Regions from separate parts of the Pectobacterium wasabiae CFBP 3304 genome, predicted to be linked through region 3. Evidence: riboswitches for the same ligand, from Rfam matches in the RefSeq annotation. Region 3 holds a riboswitch; each other region holds the start of a gene.
What was found. Region 3 has a riboswitch for thiamine pyrophosphate ahead of thiC (phosphomethylpyrimidine synthase ThiC). Riboswitches for the same ligand answer to the same signal wherever they lie in the genome.
Positions count from the first base shown of each region.

Region 1: another riboswitch for thiamine pyrophosphate. It lies ahead of thiM (hydroxyethylthiazole kinase); the one in region 3 lies ahead of thiC (phosphomethylpyrimidine synthase ThiC).
Region 2: another riboswitch for thiamine pyrophosphate. It lies ahead of thiB (thiamine ABC transporter substrate binding subunit); the one in region 3 lies ahead of thiC (phosphomethylpyrimidine synthase ThiC).

Region 1 is NZ_CP015750.1:375,530-383,068, forward strand. It holds gene trhP (prephenate-dependent tRNA uridine(34) hydroxylase TrhP) at 1-880, shown strand, start outside; gene yegS (lipid kinase YegS) at 1,401-2,300, shown strand; gene psiE (phosphate-starvation-inducible protein PsiE) at 2,314-2,721, opposite strand; gene thiD (bifunctional hydroxymethylpyrimidine kinase/phosphomethylpyrimidine kinase) at 3,143-3,946, opposite strand; gene thiM (hydroxyethylthiazole kinase) at 3,943-4,737, opposite strand; TPP riboswitch at 4,775-4,871, opposite strand; gene A7983_RS01775 (LysR family transcriptional regulator) at 5,203-6,108, shown strand; gene A7983_RS01780 (2-hydroxycarboxylate transporter family protein) at 6,144-7,490, opposite strand.
Region 2 is NZ_CP015750.1:912,197-919,735, reverse strand. It holds gene A7983_RS04075 (family 43 glycosylhydrolase) at 1-1,384, shown strand, start outside; gene thiQ (thiamine ABC transporter ATP-binding protein ThiQ) at 1,389-2,099, opposite strand; gene thiP (thiamine/thiamine pyrophosphate ABC transporter permease ThiP) at 2,086-3,693, opposite strand; gene thiB (thiamine ABC transporter substrate binding subunit) at 3,669-4,652, opposite strand; TPP riboswitch at 4,733-4,829, opposite strand; gene A7983_RS04055 (LysR family transcriptional regulator) at 4,963-5,868, opposite strand; gene A7983_RS04050 (aromatic alcohol reductase) at 6,140-7,069, shown strand; gene sgrR (HTH-type transcriptional regulator SgrR) at 7,121-7,539, opposite strand, start outside.
Region 3 is NZ_CP015750.1:1,409,038-1,416,576, reverse strand. It holds gene thiE (thiamine phosphate synthase) at 1-574, opposite strand, end outside; gene thiC (phosphomethylpyrimidine synthase ThiC) at 571-2,526, opposite strand; TPP riboswitch at 2,640-2,777, opposite strand; gene A7983_RS06365 (Rsd/AlgQ family anti-sigma factor) at 2,900-3,361, opposite strand; gene nudC (NAD(+) diphosphatase) at 3,470-4,252, shown strand; gene hemE (uroporphyrinogen decarboxylase) at 4,369-5,433, shown strand; gene nfi (deoxyribonuclease V) at 5,449-6,138, shown strand; gene A7983_RS06345 (YjaG family protein) at 6,216-6,806, shown strand; gene hupA (nucleoid-associated protein HU-alpha) at 7,011-7,283, shown strand; gene A7983_RS06335 (DUF1481 domain-containing protein) at 7,288-7,539, shown strand, end outside.

The DNA of each region.
Region 1 (7,539 bases), 1.0 Mb from region 3:
GGAGATCTTCGTGCACGGTGCGCTGTGCATGGCCTATTCCGGCCGTTGCCTGCTGTCCGGTTACATCAACAAACGCGACCCGAATCAAGGCACCTGCACCAACGCCTGCCGTTGGGAATATAAGGTTCAGGAAGGCAAAGAGGACGAGGTCGGGAACATCGTTCATCAGCACGAACCTATCGCGGTGAAAAATGTTGAGCCCGCACTGGGCATCGGCGAACCGACCGATAAAGTCTTTATGCTGGAAGAAAATATGCGCCCCGGCGAGTACATGAGCGCATTTGAAGACGAGCACGGCACTTACATCATGAACTCCCGCGATCTGCGTGCGATCCAGCACGTTGAACGCCTGACGCAGATGCAGGTTCATTCGCTGAAAATCGAAGGACGCACCAAGTCATTCTATTATTGCGCTCGTACCGCACAGGTGTATCGCCGCGCCATCGACGATGCCGTCGCGGGCAAGCCGTTCGACCCGACACTGCTGGAAACGCTGGAAGGTCTGGCGCACCGTGGCTATACCGAAGGCTTCCTGCGCCGTCACGTGCATGAAGATTACCAGAATTACGACTACGGCTATTCCGTTTCCGATCGTCAGCAGTTTGTCGGTGAATTCACTGGCGTGCGCCGCGATGGGCTGGCGGAAGTCGAGGTGAAGAACAAATTTTCCTGCGGCGACAGCGTAGAAATGATGACGCCAAACGGCAATATTCAGTTCACCATCGAAGCCATGCAAAATACCAAAGGCCAGCCGACCGAGGTTGCGCCGGGTAACGGCCATATCGTTTATCTGCCAGTACCGGATGACGTCTCGCTGGATTACGCGCTACTGCTGCGCAATCTGCCAGGCACCACCACGCGTAACCCTAACGCAGAATAATCAGTAAGACCGCCGGATGCCCCAATCATCCGGCGGCGCTTCCCGCCACCTTCCCGTTCATAGCCGCAAGTAGCATAGAAAGTCATCAGGTATCGTTACAAAGCTCAGGGTTTTTAACGAATATTAGAAACAGATCACATCAATTCGCTAGCCTTGTGGTTAATATTGCGTCGCTGAGAAAACATAGAACGAAAAATAAGCGTAGTGATACTACTAGGAACCACCTCCTTGGCCAGCTCAATCTCCCTTGAGCTGGCTTTTCTTTTTCTCTCGATCACGTATTTCCCACCTCAAATATACCCTAAATAATTCGAGTTTCAGGAAGGCGGCAAGAGAGGGAATCCCGATGAGCTTACTCAGGTAAGTGATTCGGGTGACTGAACGCAGCCAACGCACATGCAACTTGAAGTATGACGGGTATATTCACCGATTCTTCTGATGTCTACCTCCCGATTTAATGACTATGATTAACTGCAACGTTTCTGTATTAACGGCAACATCGCAGCCAGAGAAAGACGCCATGGAAAAAAATCCAATCACACTGCTGATTTTGAATGGGAAAAGCGCGGGTAATGAAGAACTTCGCGAAGCCATCGGTGAGCTACGCAAGGACGGCTATACGCTGCATGTCCGCGTCACCTGGGAATACGGTGATGTGAAGCGCTACGTGGAAGAGGCAATCCAGCTCAACGTCGATAATGTGATCGCCGCCGGAGGCGATGGCACCGTCAATGAAGTCGCCACAGCACTAGCCATGCAACCGGAAGCGGTTCGTCCGTGTCTGGGGATAGTGCCACTGGGCACGGCCAACGATTTTGCCACCAGTTGTCAGATTCCGATGGAGATGCACAATGCGATGACGCTGGCGATCAAAGGCCGCGCTACCGCGATTGATATCGCCAAAGTCAACGACAGCCACTACTTCATCAACATGGCAACGGGCGGGTTCGCCACACGCATCACGACGGAAACCCCCGCCAAGATGAAGGCCGCGCTGGGGAGCGCCTCTTACGTACTACACGCGCTCTTTCGCATGGACATGCTGCAAGCCGAACGCTGTGAGATTCGCGGGCCGGATTTTCACTGGGAAGGCGATACGCTGGTTATCGCGGTGGGGAATGGCCGTCAGGCAGGCGGCGGGCAGCAGCTTTGCCCGGAGGCGCTGGTTAACGATGGGCTGCTGGAACTGAGCGTGCTGTCAGCAACCGAGCTACTGCCCAATATGCTTCAGGCCTGGTTTACCGGCAGCGAAAACCAGAACATGATTTCCGCTACCCTGCCCTGGTTGGAGATCACCGCACCAGACGATATGACGTTTAATCTGGACGGCGAGCCACTTACTGCCAAACGCTTCCGCATCGAGGTGCTTCCCGCAGCGATCTACTGCCGACTGCCGCCTCAGTGCTCGCTGTTGGAATAACGACGCGTTTTGATTATTCCCGCTTCAGGCGATTACTGTTTGCCAGGTATAACGTCACCACCAGCAGCAGGATCGCCGCTGAATACACCAGCGTATCCGATGGGCTTTTGTGATCGACAATAATCAGGCGAATGATGGCCGTGATGCCGATGTAGATAAAATAGCGCAGTGGGAAGTGATAGCCGGACTGGAAATACTTCACGATTAGAGCAATAAACTCAAAATAGAGAAAATAAATCACAATGCCCTCTATCAACTGATAGGAGGAATCTTTCTCGCTGGAGATCAGCAGCACCTTCGCCAGATGAAACGTTTCTTTGACTAAAAAAATCACCAGAATGGTCGCCAGCGCCAGCAGGCCGATATTGAGTATCGTCTGAAGCGCCTTGGCAGCCATTGCACTGCGAGCAGAACCTGCCATATGTTATCCCCACACCCTATTTCACATTAACACCAAGATTTCACAGCAAAGTAACCGGATGCCCCTGCACTGTCACGCCGAAATACACTTAATTTAGTTTGAAATTACTGACAAAGATGTCACGCAAAGTACAAGTCGATTTACTTATACCCATCATACTTCAAGCGGCGTGTGCGTTGGCTTCACTTACTCACCCCGGTCACTTACTTGAGTAAGCTCCTGGGGATTAATGAACCTCATAAATGAGGTTCCCCCTTCGGGCCAGCGCTAGCGCTGTTCAAATCGGTTTAAAACCAATTTGTCGCGCGATTGCCGCGTTACAAGGCCATAAATGGGCCTTGCCCTAAAGGGTCAACGCAGAGCGTTGTTCAAAACGCTAACGTTTTGTCACGCCACTCGAATTATTTAGGGTATGCAATGTTTACCACCAGCGATGGAAATGATGAACGGGACCGATTCCGTGCCCGACCTCCAGTGTGTCGGCCTGCTGTAACGCCTGCTGTAAATAGTCCTTCGCTACCTTAACTGTCTCGCTCCAGCTATCGTGACGCGGTCGCAGCGCAGCCAGCGCGGCAGACAACGTGCAGCCCGTGCCGTGCGTGTGACGCGTATCCACGCGCGCCGAGCTAAAGCGCTGTGGGTCGGCCTGTCGGCTGAACAGCCAGTCTGGACTTTCCGCTTCACTGAGGTGACCGCCTTTCATTAACACCGCCTGACAGCCCATCGCCAGCAGTGCTTCCCCCTGTTCACGCATGTCCCGTTCATTGGTGGCAGGTGACGTATTCAGCAATGCGGCGGCTTCTGGCAGGTTGGGCGTAATCAGGGAAACCAGCGGCAACAGCTCACGGCGGATCGACTCCACCGCCTCCGGCGCGAGTAGCGGATCGCCACTTTTCGCTAGCATCACGGTATCCAACACCACGAAAGGGACCGAGTAATAGCGCAAGCGCTCGGCAACGGTTTCGACAATATCGGTCTGCGCCAACATCCCAATCTTGGCACTGTCGATGCGCACATCGCTCAACACGGAATCTAACTGTGCCGCGACAAAATCCGGCTCAATTCGGTAGACGGACTGCACGCCGAGCGTATTTTGCGCCACTAGCGCGGTAATGACCGACGTGCCATAAGCGCCCAATGCAGAAAACGCTTTTAAATCCGCCTGAATCCCCGCACCACCACTCGGATCGGTGCCAGCAATCGTCAAGGCATTGATACGCTTCATGCCAGATCCTCCGCATGCAGGGTATAGAGTCGATCGAGGAAGTTGGGAATAAAACTCCCCGTACCTTGCGACGCCAAGGCCGCCTGCTGCCCCGCTAACGCCATGACATAGCACGCCGCCGCCACATGGGATAAGCGATCACCTTCCAGAGAAGCAAATCCCGCGACCACCGCCGACAGCGCACAGCCTGTACCGACCACGCGTGTCATCATGCTATCGCCGCCGGCTACCGCCATATCGCGCTCACCGTCCGTGACATAATCCACCGCGCCGGTCACGGCAACAATCGTCCCCACCTGCCGAGCCAGTTCGCGCGCAGCGGGTAACGCGGCAAGGGAATCATCGGCGCTATCCACGCCCCTCCCCTGTGCGGCTAACCCAGAAAGCGCCATGATTTCAGACGCATTGCCGCGGATAGCCGCTGGTTTCGATGCCAGCAATTCCCGGCAAAATTCAGTACGGAAGGTCAAACCGCCTACGGCAACCGGATCGAGCACCCACGGTGTTCCCGCCTGATACGCGCTGCTTACGGCTGCCCGCATCGCCTCGGCACGCGTGCGTTCCAACGTACCAACATTAATCAGCAGCGCATCCGCCATCACGCTGAACTGCGCGGCTTCATCGGGATCGACCACCATGGCGGGCGATGCATTCAACGCCAACAACACATTAGCAGTAAAAGATTGCACTACATCGTTGGTCAAACAGTGTACCAGCGGTGAAGCAGAACGAAATTGAGTGAGTGAGGTTGCTGCCTGAGCGGCAGAAAAGTCGGCGGGTTGCGTGCTCATAGGTCTCCCAACCGGCGTGGAAGAAGGCGGCAACCGGTGGGGCATACCGTGACTTCCCTACGCTGGCATTATCCAGATCAGGTGGTACGGGTATTTCTCAGCCTTCACAAAGAAGGGCACCCCGAGTCATGTGTTTACGCTTTGCAGCATAAGTAAGTGCCCCCCGTAAAGCAAGCGCCAGTTCGTCTCGTTCCACCACCGATAAAAAATGAGAAACTACAGTCCGTTGTGACATAGAGAAAAACGCCATCCCCCTTTAGACTGATTTATCAAACCCATACTGAGGATCAGGGATAGAATGGTCGACGCTGAGATTGATCCGGTAATCAATACAATTTGCCTAAAGTGAAACGGTAATGTGGGACGTTATTTAGCAAGATACGGATCGCGCAGTTCAGCAGTTTTACGTATTGATATAATGCGATATAATTTAAGAATTATATATTGTTGGATTGTATGACGATAATGAAAAACAAATGGCCTCAGATCGAAGATTTTAACGTTTTTTTGACCGTGGTCAGAACCAGTAATTTTTCCGCTGCCGCTGTCGAACTGGGTCTTTCGAATGCATATATCACGAAAAGAATTAACATTCTTGAAAGTGTTTTGGGGGTAAAGTTATTTCATCGTAATACTCGTGAAATAAGGCTTACAAGCGCAGGTGAAGTAGCCAGAGTTCAAGCTGAAGAATTAATAAGAAGTGCAAGAAATTCTATCGAGCAAATCCAGGATGTCAGAAATGACGTAATGGGTAATCTTCATATTTCAAGTTCATTTGGATTCGGAAAGAATCATCTGGCTCAACCTTTTTCCTCTTTTTCAAAAAATAACCCACACTTAAAAATAAAATTGACGCTAACAGATACAAAGCTTGATCTAATAAAGGAAGGCATTGATCTGGAAATCATGGTTGGAGAGAATTTTAACGATAGATATTATGCGAAAAAAATTGCAGATAATAAAAGGATACTCTGTGCCTCACCTGATTATTTTGCAGACAAAGATATGCCAACCATTCCTGAGGAACTGGCTAATCATAGTTGTCTGTTTTTGCAGGAAAAAGGCCAGACATTTGGGCTGTGGCGGCTTTACAATGGGATAAACCTGCAAACTGTACGTGTTAATGGGGATCTATCATCCAACAATGGTGAGATAATTATGCAGTGGGCTCTGGCTGGCCACGGCATAGCATACAGAAGTCAGTGGGATGCCAGAAAATACATTGAAAACAAACAGCTTATTCATATTCTTCCTGATTATTATGAGCAAGCATCTGTCTGGGCCGTTTACCCCACCAAATTAGACGACTCGTTGAAGACCAAGAGATGTGTTGAGTTCCTTGAAGAGTATTTCAGAGACATAAAACTATAAACAGCCACAAGAGTAGCTGTTTATTTATACAAATATCAGGAAAATGCGGCTAATAACATCGTTGCAAGTATTACGGTAAAAGCGCCACCAATACGCGTGGAAATCTGAGCAAATGGCATAAGTCCCATACGGTTCGAAGCAGACAGAATGGCCACATCACCAGTGCCACCTAACCCACTATGGCAAGTTGTCACTATCGAGGCTTCAACCGGATACATGTTGAGGTATTTCGCCATAAAGAAACTCACCATCGCCATTGAGAGCACAACTGAACCACACACAGCCACATAACCTAATGAGAATACCGCAACAACGCTTTCCAGTGGTACATAGAGCATTCCAAGGCCGATCATCGTAGGCCAGATGAGGGACGTTGAAATGAGCTTATAGCAAGATTTTGAGCCATCAATCATACGGTGAGGAATGATATCAATATATTTGCAGATAACGGCAAGGACAATCATCAGTACCGGTCCGGGGATGTGTAGGATTTTTTCAAGCAGTCCACCCACAATAAAGAAACAACAAATTACCAGCAAACCAGCGCCCATTAATGGGAAATCTGTGTTGCCATTCCCTTCCGAGCCAAGGTTGTTGAAAATCGCATTATCTTCAGCAGTACGGATGAGCATCCCGTCACCACTTAACGTAGGTTTGACGCTACCTAATTTTGCCAGGAAGCCAGCACAAACAATGGCAAAAATATTACCGATGACTGCGGCAGGAACCAGTTGAGCAACGTAGATATCCGGCGTGGTGCCAAGGATGGAAGAGTAAGCCAGAGAAAGAGGTAAGATCCCCTCACCGATACCGCCACCAATTATCGGAACGATAATATAGAAGAAGGTATGGTACATACTGTAACCAACCAACTCTCCAACCATCAGGCCAACGCCTACCGCAGTTACAGTACCGACAACCAGCGGTACAAACATTCTGATCATACCCTGTACCAGAATAACACGATGCATTCCGAGAATACTGCCAACGACAAGGGTAGCAATGACAAAATACAGGAAGTTGGCATCTTTCATAAGAACATGCACAGAATCCAGCACGTTCTTAGGAATATAATGGTAAAAAACCAGAATCGATGGAATCATCAGGCAGAAAATTGCCGGGCCACCAATATCCTTTATAATTGGGATATTTTTCCCTACAGTTGAAAGAATAAACCCCAGAGACATTATAATTGCAAGACCACCAATCATATTTTTTGGTAACGTGCCAAAAAATGCAGCCGCACCGATAATAATACACATAACTAAAAAAAACAGAGCAGGTATGGAACAAATTTCTTTAGAAAAAAAGAATTTTTTTGAATTAGTTAGTCCAGATGCATCATCACATTTAGACAAAATCTCTTCTTGAATATTATTCATTATATTCACCTGTATAACACGTAGGGTACACACTTATCCCAAATGAGAT
Region 2 (7,539 bases), 500 kb from region 3:
CTTTGACGACATCCCCGGACTGTTAATTTGGCACTCGCGCGATCTGGTGAACTGGCAGCCGCTTGGCCCTGCGATAACGACGCCCGTTGACGCGATCTGGGCACCGGATTTGGTGAAACACGACGGCAAATATTATATCTACTTCACTACAAACCGGATTATCGACGCCAAAGGAACGAAAAAGAAAACGCTGTATGTGATTACCGCCGATGATATTCGCGGCCCATGGACAGCGCCGAAAGATACCGGTCTTAAAAACCCGGCTAGCGACCCCGGCCATGTGGTGGGGGAGGATGGTAAGCGTTACATCTTTATGTCTGGCGGCAACCGCGTGCAGTTAACCGATGACGGGCTGTCGACGGTCGGTGAAATGGAGGTGGTCTATCAGGGGTGGCAGTATCCAGAAGAGTGGGATGTGGAAAGCTTCTCACAGGAAGGGCCGAAGATGCTGCGCCACGGCGATTACTTCTACATGGTGCTGGCGGAAGGCGGCACGGCTGGGCCACCAACCGGACATATGGTGATTGCCGCGCGATCGAAATCGATCAACGGGCCGTGGGAAAATTCACCGCATAACCCGATTATCCGCACGCAGGATCGTTCAGAAAAATGGTGGTCACGCGGCCACGCAACGCTGATCGAAGGACCGGATAAAAATTGGTACATGATGTACCACGGTTATGAAAACGGCTTTATGACGCTGGGACGTCAGGCGATGTTGGAGCCGATCGTCTGGGGGAATGATGGCTGGTTTACCTCTGCTGGATTCGATACTGGCAAACCGATTCGCAAACCCGCAGGGGGCGAAGCGGTGCCTCACGGTATCGGTTGGTCTGATAGTTTTACCGACGAGAAATTTCCAGCCCGCTGGCATTTCTACCGCGCCAATGCGGAAGAACTGAAGCGGGTCACGCTTAAAGACGGTAAGCTACAGTTGAAGGCAAAAGGAACGTCGCCGAAAGACAGCGCGCCGCTGACGATGATCCCCGGCGATCAGGCTTACCAAATTGAAGTCACGGCGAATTTCGCTCCCGGAGCGCAGGCCGGTTTACTGCTGTTCTACAATGCGAAGCTGTACGTCGGGCTGTCGTTTAATCAGGACGGGACGGTGATGCACCGCTATGGGCTGGAAAGAGCGGAGAAGAAACTACCGCACATCACGGGCAATGAGGTGCAAATTCGGATGAAAAACGACCGTCATATCGTGACGTTTTACACCCGAACCTCGGATCAGGAACCGTGGAAGAAGTATCCGGTGCAGATGGAAGTGTCTGGCTACCATCACAACGTCGCGTATGACTTCCTCAGTTTGCGGCCTGCCCTTTACGCGTCGGGCGAAGGCGACGTAACGTTCAGTAACCTGCGCTATCAGGCTTTGCCTTAACTCCTCAATCCGAAGACGGACGCGAAATCCCCAGGATGGCGGCTGCCTCGGCGCTGCCATCCTGTAGCGCCTGAGTCGGCCCATCATAATAAATCTGCCCGTCCACGATCAGCACCGTGCGTTTTGCGATCCGCATGGCATCATCCAGATTGTGGGACACCATCAACAGCGTGAACTGACGCTCCTGACACACGCTTTCAACCAGATCGAGCATCTCCTGGCGCAGCGCGGGATCGAGTGCCGAAAACGGTTCATCCAACAGCAGAATCGGTTGATGACGCACCAGACAGCGTGCCAATGCTGCGCGCTGACGCTGTCCACCGGAAACCTGCGACGGTAGCCGATCCAGAAGATCCGCCAGACCGACCCGATTGGCGATCTGCCGTAGCGTTTCACGCTGTGCGGCACTGAGTCGCAGGCCGGGGTGCAATCCTAGCGCGATGTTCTGCCCAATCGTCAGGTGAGGAAACAGGTTGTTTTCCTGAAACAGGATCGAAACCGGTCGTTTCGCGGGAGGCGTCTCGCGGTGAGATGCGCCGTTAAGCCGTAACTCACCACTATCCGCCATCAGGAAACCGGCAACCAGATTCAGCAGCGTGCTTTTTCCTGCGCCACTGGGGCCGAGGATGGCGATGCGCTCACCCGGTTTGACGTGAAAATCAAAGCGCATAGGTAAGTGCTGATAGAAGTAGGTCAATTTCTCAAGCGCGATCATGACGGCCTGCCAGTTTCTCAATCAGGGTAAATAACATAAAGCACAGCAGCATCAACAGCAGTGCCGTGACTGCGCCATCGGCGCTGCGATAGGAACCAATTTGCTGGTACAAATAGAATGGCAACGTGCGGAATTGCTCATTGCCGAACAGTGCGATGACGCCGAAGTCACCGATTGACAGCACGCAGGAAAAGGCCAACGCCTGAGCTAACGGCTGCTTCAGCGCAGCCAGCTCGATCAGCTTCAGCCGCTGCCAGCCGCGAATATCCAGCGATGTACAGAGCCGGTTATAGCGCTCGGCAACGTCCAGCATGGGATTTTCCAGCACCTTAATGGCATACGGAATTGCCATCAGCGCATTCGTGAACACCACCAGCGCATAGGGGGATTGTGGTAGCCCGATGCTGTTATTCAGCAGCAGGAAAAAGCCGGTTGCCAGCACAATACCGGGCATGGCGAGGATGAGCATGCCGCTCAGATTCATCAACTGCCCGTAGAGTGGCTTCTGGCGTAACTTGAGCTCGCGGCTACTCCAGAGCAGCATCATGGTTAACACCAGACACAACAATCCTGCGCCTAAGGCAATGCGCAGCGAGGTAAACAGCGTTTGCCAGAGCACGGGCTGTTGCAGCACGGTAACCAGCGAGCGATTCACGCCATCGACCACCACGGCTAGCAAAGGGGGAATGACCAGCAGCAACAGTGCGCCGATCAGCAGGCCGTCGGTGAGGCGACTTAAGGTACTATCCTGCAAGTTGCGCCAGGCAAGCTGCTGCGTGCTGCCGACGGGTAGAATGCGTCCCAGCCGCTGGCTCAGCAGCACCAAACCTAGACAGCAAACCATCTGAATTAATGCCAGCAGTGCTGCTCGCGCTGGATCATAATCAAAGCTCAATGCCTGATAGATAGCCAACTCAATCGTCGTCGCCTGCGGGCCACCGCCTAGCGACAGCACCGTGGCAAAGCTGGCAAAGCAGAGCATAAAAATCAGCGCGCCGGTGGGTAAAATCTGCCTGCGCAGGTTGGGCCATTCCAACAGACGGAAATGTTGCCAGCTATTCATACCTAAATTGGCGGCTAGCTGGCGCTGCTCGGTGGCGATGCCCTCTAAGGATTGCAACAGCAGTCGGGTTGCCAGCGGCAGATTGAAGAATACATGTGCCAGCAGGATGCCCTGCAATCCGTAGGGTGAGAACGTGTATTTCAGGTCAAACCAGCCCAACGCAGAGGCCAGCCAGCCTTGGCGGCCATATACGCTGAGTAGGCCAAAAACGGCGACCAGCACGGGCAGTACCAGCGTCATAGCGCACAGGCGCAGCAGCCAACGGTGACCGGGGAAACGCCGCCGATACAGCGCTCTGGCGAGGAAAATCGCGGGAACGGTAGAAAACAGTGCAGAGAGAAACGCCTGCCAGAAGGTAAACCGAATGACATGCCAGAGATAACAGTCATGCCATAGCGTGCGCCACTGACTTTCGGGCGCCTGTAGCCACAGTGCGCCGAAAGCCAGTACGGCAACGGAAATTAACAGCGAGGTGGCCAGTAGTCCCGGCCACAAACGTCCGCCGATCAGTGGCTGACGGCGCGTTGCCATGCCTGAATCCACTGTGTCCTTTGGTCGGCGACTTCTTGTGCGCTGAACTGCATGGCTTTCTCAGGCACGGCAAGCGTCGCGAAGCCCGCAGGCAGTTCGGTTTTCACCGCCGGATACATCCAGTTCGTGGTGGGGATAGCCTGCTGGAAGGTTGGGCTCAGGATGAACTTCATAAAGCGTTTTGCCAGCTCGGGATTTTTGCTGGAAGCCAACTGCCCGGCGATTTCGATTTGCAGATAATGCCCTTCGCTAAAGGTGGCCGCCGCGTAGTTGTCTTTCTTCTCTTCGATGATGTGATAAGCCGGTGATGTGGTATAGCTCAGCACCAGATCCGCTTCCCCTTTCAGGAACAGGCCGTAGGCTTCGCTCCAGCCTTTGGTCACGGTAACGGTTTTTTTCGCCAGCTTCTGCCAGGCTTGTGGCGCATCGTCGCCGTACACTTTCTGCATCCATAGCAGCAGGCCCAACCCCGGCGTGCTGGTGCGTGGATCCTGATAGATCACTTTCCACGGTGCGTTGCTGTCCAGCAGTTCATGCAGGCTTTTCGGCGGGTTCTTCAGCGTGTCTTTGTTATACACAAAAGCAAAATAGCCGTAGTCGTAAGGGATGAACGTCTTATTGCTCCAGCCGCCCGGCACTGTGACGGCGCTGGTGTCCTGACCGTGTGGCGTAAACAGACCGGTTTGCTCCGCAGCCTGCAACAGGTTGTTGTCCAGCCCCAGAATGATATCCGCTTTGCTGTTTTTGCCTTCCATACGCAGACGGTTCAGCAGCGATGCGCCATCCTCCAGCGCGACAAAATTCAGTTCGCACTCGCACTCTTTTTCAAACGCGGTTTTAATGACGGGGCCTGGACCCCATTCGGAAGCGAATGAGTCGTAGGTATAAACGGTAAGCGCGGGCTTGGCGAAAGCGGATGCTGAGAGCAGTAACAGACAAGGCAGGCTGGTTTTCAGCACGATGGCTGAACGGTGTAATAATTGATTTAACACTTTGCACTCCTGAGAATCATAGGGTGGCAAAGGACTTCGAGGCAGCAATAAGCCGCACTCTCAAATCCCTTCGCCGGTATTAACCGGATCAGGTTCGACGGGTATCTTCTCAGCGAAAAATTTTCCGCACCCCGTTGAGAACGACTCATTGTAAAGGGTTAAGTCGGGCAGTGAAAGGTTCTCAGCGTTCCGGCGGCGCGAACCAGGCTTGAATACTCCACAGTACAGGCACAATCTCGCTTAACGTAATGAACTCTGTTGTCCTGTTTGTGGACATTCACCATTTCACTGCCTCCTGCTCGATTAGTGCGGTACACCAGTCGATAAAGGCGCGGATAGCTGGCGAGAGGTGGCGGCTTTGCGGGTAGAGGATGAAAATAGGTTCACGTGGTGCTTCGAGATCAGGAAGCAGCCGGACAAGATGTCCATCAGAGAGTTGCTGGCGTACCATATAACTGGCAATGCGTAGTAGACCCAGACCCGCTACACCCGCGGCGAGATAGGCATCGGTGTCATTTACGCTGATCTGTCCTGCTAGCGGAATCGCTACGGTGTGAGCTTCATCGTGAAACCCCCAACTAATTGAACGAGCTGCCCGGCTGTGGATATAGCCCACTGCGACATGATCTTTGAGCGAGTCCAACGTTGTGGGGTATCCATGTTGTTCGAGATAGCGTGGGGAAGCGCAGATAGTCCAATGGAACGCCCCGAGACGTCGTGCGGCCAGTCGTGATAACGGGGGTTCTCCGGTTCTGATGACACAATCAATACCCTGCTGGACAATATCGACAGTGGCATCACCCAGATGGAAGTCCAACCTTATTCCCGGATGACGCTCACAGAAGTCCGGCAGTGCCGGGATCAGGAAATTTTTGACCAGAGAAGGTGTCGCCCCGATTCTGATCGTTCCCTGTAGTTCCTCCTTTTGCTGTGCCGTTACGCTTTCCGCCGCGTGCACATCCCGCAAGATCGCTTTGCAACTGTCGTAATAGCGCAGGCCAATATCCGTAATACTGAGTGCTCGCGTCGTTCGGTTGAGTAACCGAGCGCCGAGATGTGATTCGAGTTCTTTGATGCTGCGGGTGACGGTGGATGGCAGAACATGCATTGTTTCCGCCGCTTTTTTGAAACTACCCGCATCGACCACTCGGATAAATGTCTCCATGGCCTGAAACCGATCCATACGATGATGTCTCCCCATTTTGCGATGAAACGTGTAAGGCGTACTGCCGTGTTAGCAGCCATATCACCTTATCGTTTGATTTTTTCAAATTATGAAGTGAGCTGGCGGAATCTTATCATCTGCGCATTTTTGTATAACATGACACTCGATCTTTGAATGTCCTTATTCTGACAAGCAGTATCGGACAAAAGGCGTGTTAGCACACTGACTACATGGGGCGTTCACTATTCCCTATGATAGCGATAATTTGAAATTGTGAAGGAGTTAAGGCGTGAATGATAGCGGAACAGCGTTGAAAGATATTCTTGTGCTTGGCGCAGGGCAACTCGGTATGGCGGTATTGCGTGCTCTTGCACCGCGTGCGCGAACCTTGCCGTTGTCGGTCACGGCACTCGTCTCGCCGGACACCGTTAACGATCCGTCGGAGCACGGGATGGCAACACTGACCGAACTCCGTGCACTAGGGGTTGACGTTATCGGGTTCGATCTGGCCTCTGATGAACATGCTCTAACCGAGCTTTTCAGGAATTATAAGACGGTATTGAACTGTTCGGGGTTCGTAGCGGGGCCAGGCACTCAGATGAAAATAACCAGATCGGTGTTGGCTGCCAACGTCGCGCGCTATTTCCCTTGGCAATTCGGTGTTGATTATGACGTTGTGGGTCGAAAAAGCGGCCATCCGGTTTTTGATGAACAATACGACGTGAGACAACTGCTACGTAGCCAACGGAGTACCGAATGGGTGATTGTTTCGACTGGTATGTTCACGAGTTTCCTGTTTGAACCCGTCTTCGGCGTGGTGGATCTGGAGCACGGAATCCTTCACGGTCTGGGAAGTTGGGATACGCAAGTGACCGTGACGATCCCCGAAGATATTGGCTGGCTCACGACTGAAATTTTGTTGGCTGAACCACGACGGGCTAATGAGGTGGTCTACGTGGCAGGTGACACTATTTCATACGGGCAACTTGCCGATGTCGTTGAACGTGTCACAGGGAAGGTCTTTGAGAAGACACTATGGACTCTGGACAAATTGCGCAAGGATCTGAAGGTGGCCCCAGATGACGCAATGGCGCACTATCGGGCTGCGTTTGCTTTGGGAGAGGGCATGTGGTGGGACAAATCCGGCACGTTCAATGAACGCAATGGTTACGAGACGGTCGACGTCGAACATTTCTTACGGATGCAATTGCAAAAATAGACCGCGGGGTGCGGGGCGATTCAACGTGCCCCGCACCTTTTTCAACGGTACTCAGCGTTCCGGCGGCGCGAACCAGGCGGATTTAAAATCAAACCAGCCCAGCATGTTCATCCTGACGCCGCGCATGCTGCGCTGCCCTTGAAGTTGCAGCCAGTGATGCAGTAACGGATGCAGTTGCCCGCTCTTGATGAGCTTTTCACACCATTCCGCCATCGGCAACGTATGGTTACGCCACTGCTGTGCGTCCGTGCCCAGGTCGTCGTTCAGGCAATGTTGCACCAGTGGCAGCTCATAGAGCATGGCGAATAGAGAGAATTCGAGCGGCAGGTAACAATTCAGGCTACCAAACCAGATATCGCTTGCGGCATTGCCCTGATACCAGTCTTCGTAGCTGATGATCTGAACATGCAGGGTGATGCCCTGTTGCGCCAGCAGTGTGCGCATAATCTCGCTTAATATCCGATACTCCG
Region 3 (7,539 bases):
TAATAGCGCTGACGACGGCAATGCTGCCGACGCCCGTTTCCAGCACCGCAGGTACTTTGTCGATGCCGATCCCGCCAATCGCCACGGTGGGAAAACGGCCTTGTAGATCGGCGATGTGCCGAGTCAGTTCGGCTAGCCCCTGCGGCGCGGAAGGCATGTCTTTGGTTTGCGTGGGGAAAATATGCCCTAAGGCGATGTAGGACGGGTTGACTGCCACCGCTCGCGCCAGTTCACGATCGTCGTGCGTGGAGAGACCTAAGCGCAGGCCCGCTTGTTTAATCGCGCTCAGATCGGCGGTATCCAGATCTTCCTGACCCAGATGTACGCCATACGCCTGATGTTTTACTGCCAATTTCCAGTAGTCATTGATGAAGAGCTGTGCCTGATAGCGACGACCTAATGCGATCGCTTGGATCACATCGGCTTCGGCCTGTTCATCGGACCGATCTTTGATTCTTAGCTGGATCGTTTTCACTCCGACACCGAGCAGACGTTCGATCCACTCCACGCTATCGACAACGGGATAGAGCCCCAGCCGCTGTGCCGTCGGGGCAAAAGGCGTCGAGTCCGTCATTTGCTTTCCTCGGCTTGCAGGCTGGTGGCGCTGTGATAAAGCTCGCTGCCGCGAGAGCGGAATTCCTGCGACATCTCAGCCATGCCGATTTCAATCGGTTTGGCTTCGGCTTCCTGTTTGGCGGCGTAATCGCGTACTTCCTGCGAGATTTTCATCGAGCAGAATTTCGGGCCGCACATGGAACAGAAGTGGGCGACTTTACCGGATTCTTGTGGCAGGGTTTCATCGTGGTAGGCACGTGCCGTTTGGGGATCGAGCGCCAGATTGAACTGGTCTTCCCAGCGGAATTCGAAACGCGCTTTCGACATGGCGTTATCACGGATCTGTGCGCCGGGATGGCCTTTCGCCAAATCGGCGGCGTGGGCGGCGATCTTATAGGTAATCAATCCCTGTTTAACGTCTTCTTTGTTCGGCAAGCCAAGATGTTCCTTCGGCGTCACGTAGCAGAGCATCGCGCAGCCGAACCAGCCGATCATGGCGGCACCGATGCCGGAGGTGAAGTGATCGTAACCCGGTGCGATATCGGTGGTTAATGGGCCGAGCGTATAGAACGGCGCTTCGTGACAGTGCTCCAGCTCTTCAGTCATATTGCGGCGGATCATTTGCATCGGCACGTGGCCGGGGCCTTCGATCATCACCTGTACGTCGTATTCCCAGGCAATTTTGGTTAGTTCACCCAGCGTATGCAGTTCGGCGAACTGGGCTTCGTCGTTGGCATCCTGAATGGAACCGGGGCGCAAGCCGTCACCCAGCGACAGCGCGACGTCATAGGCGGCGCAGATTTCACAGATTTCACGGAAGTGTTCGTACAGGAAGCTCTCTTTGTGATGCGACAGACACCATTTCGCCATAATGGAACCGCCGCGTGAAACGATGCCGGTCAGGCGTTTGGCCGTCATCGGCACGTAGCGCAACAGCACACCGGCATGGATAGTGAAATAATCCACCCCTTGTTCCGCTTGTTCCAGTAGCGTATCGCGGAACATTTCCCAGTTCAGGTTTTCTGCCACGCCGTTCACTTTCTCCAGCGCCTGATAGATCGGCACGGTTCCGATTGGCACGGGGCTGTTACGCAGGATCCACTCGCGAGTTTCGTGAATATAGCGGCCGGTCGAGAGATCCATCACCGTATCCGCGCCCCAACGGGTAGACCAGACCAGCTTTTCCACCTCTTCTTCGATGGAGGATGTCACGGCGGAGTTACCGATATTGGCGTTAACCTTCACCAGAAAATTGCGCCCGATAATCATCGGCTCCGATTCTGGGTGATTGATGTTGGAAGGAATAATGGCACGCCCGGCGGCGACTTCCTGACGGACAAACTCCGGCGTGATGTTTTCCGGCAGGAGAGCACCGAAACTTTGTCCAGGATGCTGCTGGCGCAGTACTTCACCACGAATGCGTTCGCGTCCCATATTTTCGCGAATGGCGATAAATTCCATTTCCGGGGTAATTATCCCCTGCCGCGCATAGTGGAGTTGAGTGACACATTTGCCTGCTTTGGCACGCTGTGGTCGTGGCAAATGCTCAAAACGCAGATGATCCAGACCGGCATCCGCCAGACGCTGCTGGGTGAAATCGGAACTGACGCCGGATAGCGCCTCGGTGTCGTGACGTTCTGCAATCCAACTGGCGCGCAGCTTCGCTAACCCAACGCGGACATCGGGTTGTGCTGCGGGATCGCCATACGGCCCTGACGTATCGTAAACCGGGATCGCCTCATTGGGTTCGTATTGGGGATTGTCTTTGTTACCACCGAGTAGCGTCGGGCTGAGCTGGATTTCCCGCATCGGTACGGCGATGTCGCCGCGCGAACCTGCAAGGTAAATGCGTTTGGAATTGGGAAAGGCGGTTCCCTGTAAGGTTTCAATAAACTGTTGGGCAGCGGCACGCTGTTCACGGCGACCCGATTTTGACAACACTGTTTCTATAGACAAGGGTTCTGTAGACATAGCAAGTTCCTGTAATACGTAAAGGGAAGATTGCTTGTCTGGAGCCGGAGGGAGTAATAATGATATTGAGCATCAGAGCAGGTATATAGGAATACGCAGCCATGAGCTTAATGAAGTGCATTACTCTTGTTCCCTTCGCAGGTATTAACCCGATCAGGTTCCGCGGATCCCGAATTAACGGTCTCAGCCTGTGCACTTATAGGTTCCGTAAAAACGAAACACAAGCACGCTAGGCACTCCGACAAGATTTGCCCGTCAGTTAAACGGGTCAATAAAACCCCCACACTGTATGACGGCAAAACGCGGATGTCAAAGCGTGCCGCTTTTACCTGTGCAGCGTGTGATGATGTTCTTAAATAACGCCAAATGACGGCTAGTTATCGTAAACCTGCTTGATCATGTTGTCTTCTAATGTAAAACGCTCTTCCAATGCCTCGCCGACGCTGGAAAGTGCCTGCTGGAATTCGAAACAGTTATCATCATCGATAGCGGCTGCCAGATGGCTATCGTAAAACGTCATGATTTGCTGCGTATTGTTTTGCAGGGCGAGGTCGAGTTGGGTGGAAAGCGCTAATACCTGTTCGCTGTGGGTCGCTGCTTCATGCAGCATCTTTTCGTATAAATGAAAGTGGCCGGTAGAAAGATAGTCCACCAGATTCTGGCAAAAATGATCCAATGCTTCTTCATCCAAAAGAGAAAGCGCTTCCTTGTTCGGCTTGATGCCAACCAGATGATAGTAAGCCACCAGAAGCTGCTTACGCGCTTGTAGCCATTGGTCGATTAACGCATTATTGCCACCAACGTATTCAGTCAGACTTTGTAGCTGGTTTAGCATTGTTGACTCCGTGAACGGTAAGAAATAACTGAAATCCCAGTTATAAAACTTATGTAATCACTCTGAATGTAAAATGCCAGTGAAGTGGCAATGGAGCAATAAAAAGATATGGAACAGACGCTAAAAGGTGATGAAACCGGCTGGTGGATAGTTAGCGATGCAATACAAATCTGGCTGCCTCAAGGGGAATTGCCGTGCGGAACGGCGATAGAGTGGTCGTTGCAAGGGAAAGTGGCTCGCCAGATTGGCGAATGGCAAGGGCAGCCCGCCTGGCTGGTATGCCAGGGGCGGGATACGGGTATGGCATCCGTTCGCCAATTGCTCGATCAAGACGTGGGCTTATTCCAACTGGCGGGGCGAGGCGTGCAGTTGGCCGAGTTCTATCGCTCCCATCGTTTTTGCGGTTACTGTGGCCATGAAATGGTACATAGCAAGACGGAGTTGGCGTGCTTATGTGGTCACTGCAAAGAACGTTATTATCCGCAGATCGCGCCCTGCATCATTGTCGCGATTCGCCGTGGCAAGGAAATTTTGCTGGCGCAGCATAATCGGCATCGCGGAAACATGTACACCGTGCTGGCTGGATTTGTAGAAGTGGGCGAAACGCTAGAGCAAACGGTCGTGCGTGAGGTGATGGAAGAGAGCCAAATTCAGATAAAAAACCTGCGTTACGTAAGTTCGCAGCCTTGGCCATTTCCTCATTCACTGATGATGGCGTTTATGGCGGATTATGCGGGTGGCGAAATCAAGCACGACCCGAAAGAGTTGCGTGACGCGGGCTGGTTCCGCTATGACCAACTCCCACAGTTGCCTCCGCTGGGCACCGTAGCTCGTCGACTTATCGAGGATACGGTGGTGTTGTGCCGCGCTTATCACGAGAACGAAGGCTGACGTGGTACTATTTGCACCATTAACGTATTGGTTTCATAACACGTTCGTTTTATAACGCATCCGCTTCATCACATCTATCTGGTGTAGAACCGCCGTGAGGCTGAAAGGAAGAGAACATGACCGACCTGAAAAACGATCGCTATTTGCGGGCGTTATTGCGCCAACCTGTTGATGTCACCCCAGTGTGGATGATGCGTCAGGCGGGGCGTTATCTACCAGAATATAAGGCAACGCGTGCGCAGGCGGGGGATTTTATGTCACTGTGCAAAAATGCAGAGTTGGCGTGTGAAGTCACGTTACAGCCTTTGCGGCGTTATGCGCTGGATGCGGCAATCCTGTTCTCCGATATCCTCACGATCCCTGATGCCATGGGCTTAGGGCTCTACTTTGAAGCAGGGGAAGGTCCGCGCTTTCACTCTCCCATCACGTCTCATGCCGATGTGGTTAAGCTGCCGATTCCCGATCCAGAACAGGAGCTCGGCTATGTGATGAACGCGGTGCGGACGATCCGTAAAAATCTTGCCGGGGAAGTGCCGCTGATTGGCTTCTCGGGTAGCCCGTGGACGCTGGCAACCTATATGGTGGAGGGCGGTAGCAGCAAAGCGTTTACCGTCATCAAGAAAATGATGTTTGCTGAACCTAAAACGCTGCACCTGTTGCTGGATAAGCTGGCTGATAGCGTCATTCTTTATCTTAACGCGCAGATTCGCGCGGGTGCGCAGGCCGTGATGGTATTCGATACCTGGGGCGGCGCATTGAGCGGGCGTGACTACAAAGAGTTCTCCCTGCGTTACATGCATAAGATTGTTGATGGTTTACAGCGAGAGAATGAAGGCCGCCGTGTGCCCGTGACGCTCTTTACTAAAGGTGGAGGACAGTGGCTGGAGGCGATGGCAGAAACAGGCTGTGACGCGCTGGGACTGGACTGGACAAGTGACATTGCCGATGCGCGTCGTCGCGTAGGCGATAAAGTGGCACTACAGGGGAATATGGATCCCTCAATGCTGTATGCCGATCCGGCACGGATCGAACAGGAAGTGGCGTCGATCCTCGCTGGGTTTGGGCAAGGAGATGGGCATGTTTTCAATCTGGGACACGGTATTCATCAGGACGTGCCACCGGAACATGCAGGCGTTTTTGTTGAGGCGGTGCATCGGTTGTCCCGCCCTTATCACGGATGATTCACAGGAGGTGATGTGATTGATACACAACGGCTGCGGGCCGAACAGTTGGCTCGCGCTTCTGATGTGATTCGGCACGACGATTTACCTTTTGAGCAGCCCGCGTTTATCGCGGGTGCGGATGTTGGCTTTGAGCAAGAAGGCTCGGTAACTCGCGCGGCGATTGCGGTAATGCGCTATCCTTCGTTGGAGCTGGTAGAATACAAGATTGCGCGTATCAGCACGACGATGCCTTATATCCCCGGTTTTCTTTCATTTCGTGAATGCCCCGGTCTGTTAGCTGCATGGGCGTTGCTTGAGCAAAAGCCGGATCTGTTGTTTGTCGATGGGCATGGGATTACCCACCCACGCCGTCTCGGCGTTGCCAGCCATTTTGGTCTGCTCGTTGACGTTCCCACAATTGGCGTGGCGAAAAGTCGACTTTGTGGCCGGTTTGAGCCGTTGGCGGAGAGCGTCGGCAGCCAGCAGCCGTTGTTGGATAAGGGTGAGCAAATTGGTTGGGTATGGCGCAGTAAAGTGCGCTGTAATCCGCTATTTGTGGCGACGGGGCATCGAGTCAGTCAGGATAGCGCATTGCACTGGGTACAATGTTGTATGCGCGGCTACCGTTTACCGGAGCCGACCCGCTGGGCTGATGCTGTCGCATCGAATCGTCCCGCATTTGTGCGTTGGCAACGGCTGCAAGCGGCTAGCGTATTGTTGTAAAACTTTAGGAATTCAGGCATAGGGCGTCACTGTGATTTCAGGTACACTGCCGTCCGTCGCCGTTAATGAGCATAAAAATGTTACGTAACCCCATTCATTTACGTCTGGAAAAGCTGGCGAGCTGGCAACATGTCACTTTCATGGCATGTCTTTGTGAACGTATGTATCCAAATTACCACGAGTTTTGTCGTCAAACAGAATTCGGAGACGCGATGGTTTACCGCCGTATTCTCGATTTGGTATGGGAAACATTGGTTGTTAAAGATGCGAAGGTCAATTTCGATAACCAGTTGGAAAAGCTGGAAGAAGCGGTTCCCGCCGCGGAAGATTACGATCTTTACGGTGTTTATCCGGCTATTGATGCCTGCATCGCATTGGGTGAGCTGATTCATTCGCGTTTAAGCGGTGAAACACTGGAGCATGCGATAGCCATCAGCGAAGCGTCTATCCGTACCGTTGCTATGTTGGAAATGACGCAGGCTGGCAAAGAAATGACCGACGACGAGCTAAAGGTTTTACCTGCGATTGAAGAAGAATGGGACATCCAATGGGAGATTTTTCGCCTGTTGGCGGCCTGTGAAGAACGCGACATTGAGCTGATCAAAGGGCTCCGTTCCGATCTGCGCGAGGCCGGAAGTAGTAACATCGGGATAAATTTGCATCAATAACGCGATAAAACGTGATTTAAGGCCTGAAATGGCCTGTCTTTAGGCTTCACATTCGCACCCTGTCTGGTCTACATTTGGGGGGCGTAAAAAAAGTGGCTGTCGGTGCGTGTATGCAGGAGAGTGCTACTACACCCAAAAACGGGAAAGGGCATATCCGTCGCACTCGATGCTTAGCAAGCGATAAACACACTGTAAGGATAACTTATGAATAAGACTCAACTGATTGATGTAATTGCGGACAAAGCTGATCTGTCAAAGGCACAGGCTAAAGCAGCTCTGGAATCAACTCTGGCGGCAATTACCGAGTCTCTGAAAGAAGGTGATGCAGTACAATTAGTTGGTTTTGGTACGTTTAAAGTCAACCATCGTAATGAGCGCACTGGCCGCAACCCACAAACCGGTAAAGAAATCAAAATTGCTGCTGCCAACGTGCCAGCGTTTGTTTCTGGCAAGGCTCTGAAAGACGCTGTTAAATAAGCCCATGCTGGTTAAAGGTTTAAGCAGAGGGGCGTTTTCGCCCCTTTTGCTTTTACGACGTTTATGTGGCGCAGGCCTCGTACTTATTTCAGTGGTGGCCTGCAGTAGCCGCACTGCACCGCCGGACGTTTTCTCCAGCGGTTATGTTGCCGATCGTGGCATCGTGCGTATCTGGCGTAAGGATGATGCGCAAAATACGACGGCGCTGACTACCGTGTATAACCCACTTCAGGGTAATGCTCTGGTGGTGACTCGC